DNA from 3 places in the Streptomyces sp. NPDC003034 genome. Region 3 is predicted to be linked to each of the others. Evidence: riboswitches for the same ligand, from Rfam matches in the RefSeq annotation. Region 3 holds a riboswitch; each other region holds the start of a gene.

Region 1 (2,192 bases), on a different contig from region 3:
CGCACGCGTCCCGGTCGATCAGCAAGTAGACGGGGATAGCGGTTTCGGCATACGCGCGGGGCTTCTCGTTCCTGTCACGCGAATCCGTGTCGGAGTCGTACGAGGTGACCTCGACCACCATGAGAACAGGGGCGGGATCGGCCCACTCTCCCTGGCCGACAAACGCGTCATCCGGGGCCAAGCACCCGTCGGGCCGGACTCTGCCCGAGCGATATTCCTGGACCTTCAGCCCCCGCTCGACATGAAGCCACAGCTCCGGCCGGTGCTGCATGCACAGGCGGGCCAGCCACAGAACGATCCGGTCATGGTCCCCGTCCGGCACGGCCTTGGCCCCCAGCTTCCCGTCGATGAATTCCAGTCTCAGCCCCTCGATCTCGCGGGCGCCTATGCGCGCCAGGGCCTCGAACTCTTCGGGCAGCATCAGGGGACGGTCAGTCATCACGGTCATGCCTCGCTCGCCTTCCTCGACGGTGCTCTCTCCGACGATAGCGGAGAGGTACGCCACAGGGACGGCGCGTCGCACACGACACAACATGTGGGGGCTACCGCCGGGGGCCGCCCCCACATGTATGCTCAGGGCTGCTGTCGCCGCAGGGGAATCCGGTGCGAATCCGGAACTGTCCCGCAACGGTATGAAGTGCACTCGTTCGTGCACCGCAAGTCCGAGGACCTGCCGACAGCGCGCCCGGCTCGACCGAACCGGGTGCCGATACGTCCGGGCCTCGCGGTTGGGCCGGTGGACGCCGTGCGGTGTGCGCGTATCCGGCACGCCCGCATGCGCTGCGCCCCGCCCCGCCCCGCCGATGACCGGGCCGAGTGAGGGAGAGCTCCCCCGTGACCATCGCGCCCACCGCACCGCGCGCCGAGTCCGACCCGTCCGCGCCGCAAGGTCCCGGGGCCGCGCTGCTGCGCACCCTCACCGAGCTGACGGCCGACCTCCCCGACACCGACCCGGGCCGCGTCGCCGCCGCCGCGCTGCGGGGCCGCAGCTCCGTCGCCGACGAGGCCGAACTGCGCGCTCTGGCCACCGAGGCCGCCGCTGGCCTGATCTCCGAGGACCCGGCCTATTCCCGGCTCGCCGCCCGCCTGCTGACGCTGGCCGTCGCCGACGAGGCCGTCGGCCAGGGCGCCACCTCCTTCTCGGCCTCGGTCGCGGTCGGCCACCGCGAGGGGCTCATCGCCGACCGCACGGCCGCGTTCGTACGGACCCATGCCGGCCGCCTCGACTCCCTGGTCGAGCACACCCTCGCCGAGGGCGCCGACGACCGCTTCGGCTTCTTCGGCCTGCGCACCCTGCACAGCCGCTACCTGCTGCGCCACCCCCTGACCCGTCAGGTCATCGAGACCCCGCAGTACTTCATGCTGCGCGTGGCCTGCGGCCTCGCCGCGGACGACAGCGTGGCCGCCGTGGAGGAAGTTGCCTCGCTGTACCGGCTGATGAGCCGCCTGGACTATCTGCCGTCCTCCCCCACGCTCTTCAACTCCGGTACCCGGCACCCGCAGATGTCCTCCTGCTACCTGCTGGACTCCCCGCTGGACGAGCTCGACTCGATCTACGACCGCTACCACCAGGTCGCGCGCCTCTCCAAGCACGCGGGCGGCATCGGCCTCTCGTACTCCCGCATCCGCGCCCGCGGTTCGCTGATCCGCGGCACCAACGGCCACTCCAACGGCATCGTGCCGTTCCTGAAGACCCTCGACGCCTCCGTGGCCGCCGTGAACCAGGGCGGCCGCCGCAAGGGCGCCGCCGCCGTCTACCTGGAGACGTGGCACGCGGACATCGAGGAGTTCCTGGAGCTCCGCGACAACACGGGTGAGGACCAGCGCCGTACGCACAACCTCAACCTGGCCCACTGGGTGCCGGACGAGTTCATGCGCCGCGTCAACGCCGACGCCCAGTGGTCGCTCTTCTCCCCGGCCGACGTGCCCGAGCTGGTCGACCTGTGGGGTGACGAGTTCGACGCCGCCTACCGCAAGGCCGAGGCCGCCGGACTGGCCCGCAAGACCATGCCCGCCCGCGACCTGTACGGCCGGATGATGCGCACCCTCGCGCAGACCGGCCAGGGCTGGATGACCTTCAAGGACGCCTCCAACCGTACGGCGAACCAGACCGCCGAGCCGGGCGCGGTCGTGCACTCCTCGAACCTCTGCACCGAGATCCTGGAGGTCACCGACGACGGCGAGACGGCCGT
Region 2 (2,192 bases), on a different contig from region 3:
GGGCCAGTGCAACCGCGGACCGGCGCCGGGTGTCTCTACAGGTGACAGCATTGTCCCCGTCTCTGGAGAATCGGGGGGACGTCATGAGCCACCCACGTCGTCTACGTCACCGCAGGATCGTGGCCCTGGCCACGGGAGCCCTGCTCACCGCCGCTCTCGCGCTCGCCGCACCGGCCTCCGCCGCCGGCACCACCACCGCCGCCACCGCCACCGCCACTCGGGCCCAGGCCCAGACCCAGACCCCGCTCGTCGTCAATGCCCGCTGGGGCGGACACTGCACGTACGACCGGATCGTCATCGACCTGCAGGGATACGTCCCCGGGTACACCGTCACGCCCGTCTCGCAGCTGTACTACGACGGGTCGGGCAAGCCCGTCCCGCTGGCCGGAAAGTACTTCCTGGAGATCCGCCTGCATCCCGCCGCCGCCCACACCGAGGAGGGGGAGAGCGTCTACCAGGGCCCCCGGTTGCAGAAGATCTACCTGAGCAAGCTCAAGGGAATCGCCTTCACCGGCGACTTCGAGGGGTACGTGACCTTCGGCGCGGCCTTCGACACCAAGCCGGTGTACTCCACCATGGTCCTGCACGCGCCCGAACGGCTCGTCGTGGACATCGCGCACCCGAACGTCTGCTGAGGACCTCCCGCCAAGACCGGCAGTGGCCGCCCGGCCCTGCCGGTCTTCGCCATGCCGCGACCCTGGCGGGCGGGCCGCGGCGGCGACGGCAGGCACCGGCGTGCGCGGCGCCCGCGCGCTCCGCGACCGCACCCGCGCGCCGGTCGGTTTGTTACCGGTCCGCGCGGCCGACTAGGGTCAGCGGGCCTTGGTGTTCGGGAAACCGGTGAGAAACCGGTGCGGCCCTCGCCACTGTGATCGGGAAGTCCGGCTCCACTCCTGCGGGAAAGCCACTGGGACCGTGCGGGAAACCGTACGACCCCGGGAAGGCGGAGCACCGGGCATCAGCACCCGTGAGCCAGGAGACCGGCCGGGGCGCGTTGTCCATCCACGAGGTGCTGGAGAGGTCTCCCTACTCATGCATATAGCCGAGGGGTTCCTGCCCCCCTTGCACGCGGTCGCCTGGGGCGCCGCGTCCGCTCCCTTCGTCGTCCACGGTGTCCGCGCCCTCACCCGCGAGGTGAAGGCCAATCCGGAGAGCACGCTGCTGCTCGGGGCGGCCGGCGCGTTCACCTTCGTCCTGTCCGCGCTGAAGATCCCCTCGGTGACGGGCAGTTGCTCCCACCCCACCGGCACGGGCCTCGGGGCGATCCTGTTCCGGCCGCCGATCATGGCCGTACTCGGCACGATCACCCTCCTCTTCCAGGCGCTGCTGCTCGCGCACGGCGGGCTGACCACGCTCGGCGCCAACGTCTTCTCGATGGCCGTCGCCGGGCCCTGGGCGGGCTACGGGATCTACCGGCTGCTCCGCCGTTTCGGCCTGCCGCTGATGGTGACCGTCTTCTTCGGCGCCTTCTTCGCCGATCTGGTCACCTATTGCGTCACCAGCGTCCAGCTGGCGCTGGCCTTCCCCGACCCCGGTACGGGATTCGCGGGCGCGCTCGCCAAGTTCGGCGGCATCTTCGCGGTCACGCAGATCCCGCTCGCGGTGAGCGAGGGGCTGCTGACCGTCCTCGTGATGCGGCTGCTGATGCAGTCCAGCAAGTCGGACCTGGTCCGTCTCGGGGTCGCGAAGCTCACGCAGGGCAAGACGAAGCCGGAGGCGGCGGTCTGATGACCAGGAACGCGAAGATCAATAGCCTGTTGCTGCTCCTGGTGGCGGCGTTGGCCGTGCTCCCGCTCGCCCTGGGAATGGGCGAGGGCAAGGAGGAGCCCTTCGCGGGCGCGGACGCCCAGGCGGAGGCGGCCATCAGCGAGCTGAAGCCGGATTACGAGCCCTGGTTCTCCCCTCTCTACGAGCCCCCGTCCGGGGAGATCGAGTCCGCGCTGTTCGCCCTTCAGGCGGCGATCGGCGCGGGCGTGCTCGCGTACTACTTCGGCATCCGCAAGGGCCGCCGGCAGGGCGCCGCCATCGCCGCCGCGGGCCTGGCGAGCCAGGACGGGGCCGCCCCCGCGGCCGGTGCCGGTCCGGCCGCTCCGGTGACCGGGCCCGGGTCCGCGCCGGATCCGGACGGGGCCGCCCCCGCGGGCCTGGCCGGCTCGGCCGCAGCGCCGACCTCCGCTCCGGCAACGGCAACC
Region 3 (2,192 bases):
GCGGACACGTCCGCCCGGCCGCGGCCGTCGAGCCCGCTGAGCGGGCTCGCCACGATGTTGCGCACCCGCTCATGGGTGGGTGCGGGAAGCAGTCCGGCGGCGTCCAGCCGCTCCGCCAGCGCGGCGCCGCATCCGTCCGCGAGTCCGCGCAGTTGCACATTGCCGCGGGAGGTGAATTCGATGTGGCCGTCCCCGAGCAGGTCCGCGGCACCGGCCAGGGCCTCGGCGCCCTCGGAGTCGAGCAGCCCGCCTGGTATCCGGACCCGGGCCAGGAACCCGTCGTCCGCCGCGTGCAGCCGCAGCGCGCCGGGGCAGGCGTCGCCACGGTCCCGTATGACGGGTTCGTCCCGCGATGCGGCGGAGGGGGACTGGGGCATGGCGGCGAGCATACCCACGAATCCGATCGCCCGGCCTGTGTCCGTCACCACCCCGGCACCACCTCGGGCACCACCCCGGCACCACACCCCACCAGCGCCCCACCAGCGCCCCACCGTCCCGGCCGACCCGTCCGTCCGAGTCGGCCCCGCCCGCGTTGGAGGCGCCGCCCCTGCCAACTCCGGCGTTCGAGGCGCGGGCTCCCTCGCACCGCTCCCGCAACGGACCCGCACCCTCCGAGCCGGCCCGCCCCAGCCGGCCCACGCGCCCCCGCGACGGAGCCGCCTGCGCCGCCCGTCCGCCCCGGCCGGGCCGACCCCCACTCCCGGCCAGGGCGAGGGCCACCTAGGATGACCACCGGCGGACCACACGGCCCGCCGTCGCCGAGGACGGCGACATGGGAGGAAGCCCGGTGAGATTCCGGCGCGGTCCCGCCACTGTGAACCCCGCGGAGCGATCGGCGGGGTGAGTCAGGAACTCCCGCTGTCCTCACTGCCCGGGGCGCGGAAACCCCGAGGAAGGCCTGCCGCCGCATGATCCTGCTGCTGTCGACGTCCGACACCGATCTGCTCAGCGCCCGCGCCGCGGACGGCCCCGTCCCGTACCGGTTCGCGAACCCCTCCCGCCTTCCCCTGGACGAGCTTCCCGGCCTCCTCGCCGGCGTGGACCTCGTCGTCGTACGCCTCCTGGGCGGCCTGCGCGCCTGGCAGGACGGCCTCGACGTGCTCCTGGCGCCCGACCAGACCCGCCCGGTCGTGGTCCTCACCGGCGAACAGGCGCCTGACGCCCAGCTGATGGAGGCCTCCACGGTCCCGATCGGCATCGCGGCCGAGGCCCACGGCTACCTCGCGCACGGCGGCCCCGCCAATCTGGAGCAGCTGGCGCGGTTCCTCTCCGACACCGTCCTGCTCACCGGCCACGGCTTCGAGCCGCCCGCCGCCGCCCCCACCTGGGGCCCGCTGGAGCGCACCGCGTCGCGGACGGACGGTCCCCGCATCGCCGTGCTCTACTACCGCGCCCACGAGATGAGCGGCAACACCGCCTTCGTCCACGCCCTGTGCTCGGCCATCGAGGCCCATGACGCGCAGGCGGTCCCGCTGTACGTGTCCTCCCTGCGCACCCCCGAGCCGGAGTTGCTGACGGAGCTGGCGGGCGTCGACGCGATCGTCACCACCGTCCTGGCCGCGGGCGGCACCCGCCCCGCCACCGCTTCAGCCGGCGGGGACGACGAGTCGTGGGACGCGGGCGCGCTCGCCGCGCTGGGGGTGCCGATCCTGCAGGCGCTGTGCCTGACCGGTTCGCGCTCGGCGTGGGAGGAGAGCGACGAGGGGCTGTCCCCGCTCGACGCCGCCACCCAGGTCGCCGTACCGGAGTTCGACGGCCGTCTGATCACCGTCCCGTTCTCCTTCAAGGAGCTCGACGAGGACGGCCTGCCGGCGTACGTGGCGGACCCCGAACGGGCCGCCCGGGTCGCGGGGATCGCCGTACGCCACGCCCGGCTGCGGCACATCGAGCGCCGTGACAAGAAGATCGCGCTGGTCCTCTCCGCGTACCCCACCAAGCACTCCCGCATCGGCAACGCGGTGGGGCTCGACACCCCGGCCAGCGCCGTCGAGCTGCTGCGCACCCTGATCGCCGGCGGCTACGACTTCGGTCCCGTCGAGGAGGTCCCGGGCCTGGTCTCCGGTGACGGCGACGAGCTGATCCGCGCCCTGATCGAGGCCGGCGGCCACGATCAGGACTGGCTTACCGAGGAGCAGCTGGCCCGCAACCCGGTCCGCATTCCGGCCGCCGATTACAAGCGCTGGTACGCCGAG

What was found. A riboswitch is a leader RNA that binds a small molecule or an ion and turns the genes downstream of it on or off. The one in region 3 is predicted to bind cobalamin.
Region 1: linked by a shared signal. The riboswitch ahead of ACWDX7_RS21915 (ribonucleoside-diphosphate reductase subunit alpha) and the one ahead of cobN (cobaltochelatase subunit CobN) in region 3 are both predicted to bind cobalamin.
Region 2: linked by a shared signal. The riboswitch ahead of ACWDX7_RS23090 (energy-coupling factor ABC transporter permease) and the one ahead of cobN (cobaltochelatase subunit CobN) in region 3 are both predicted to bind cobalamin.

What each region holds. Positions count from the first base shown of each region.
Region 1 is NZ_JBSFTS010000023.1:63,567-65,758, reverse strand. It holds gene ACWDX7_RS21920 (Uma2 family endonuclease) at 1-448, opposite strand, end outside; cobalamin riboswitch at 560-692, shown strand; gene ACWDX7_RS21915 (ribonucleoside-diphosphate reductase subunit alpha) at 835-2,192, shown strand, end outside.
Region 2 is NZ_JBSFTS010000025.1:90,627-92,818, forward strand. It holds gene ACWDX7_RS23085 (AMIN-like domain-containing (lipo)protein) at 84-635, shown strand; cobalamin riboswitch at 807-1,003, shown strand; gene ACWDX7_RS23090 (energy-coupling factor ABC transporter permease) at 1,033-1,728, shown strand; gene ACWDX7_RS23095 (energy-coupling factor ABC transporter substrate-binding protein) at 1,728-2,192, shown strand, end outside.
Region 3 is NZ_JBSFTS010000030.1:51,745-53,936, forward strand. It holds gene ACWDX7_RS24675 (cobalamin biosynthesis protein CobG) at 1-377, opposite strand, end outside; cobalamin riboswitch at 742-868, shown strand; gene cobN (cobaltochelatase subunit CobN) at 909-2,192, shown strand, end outside.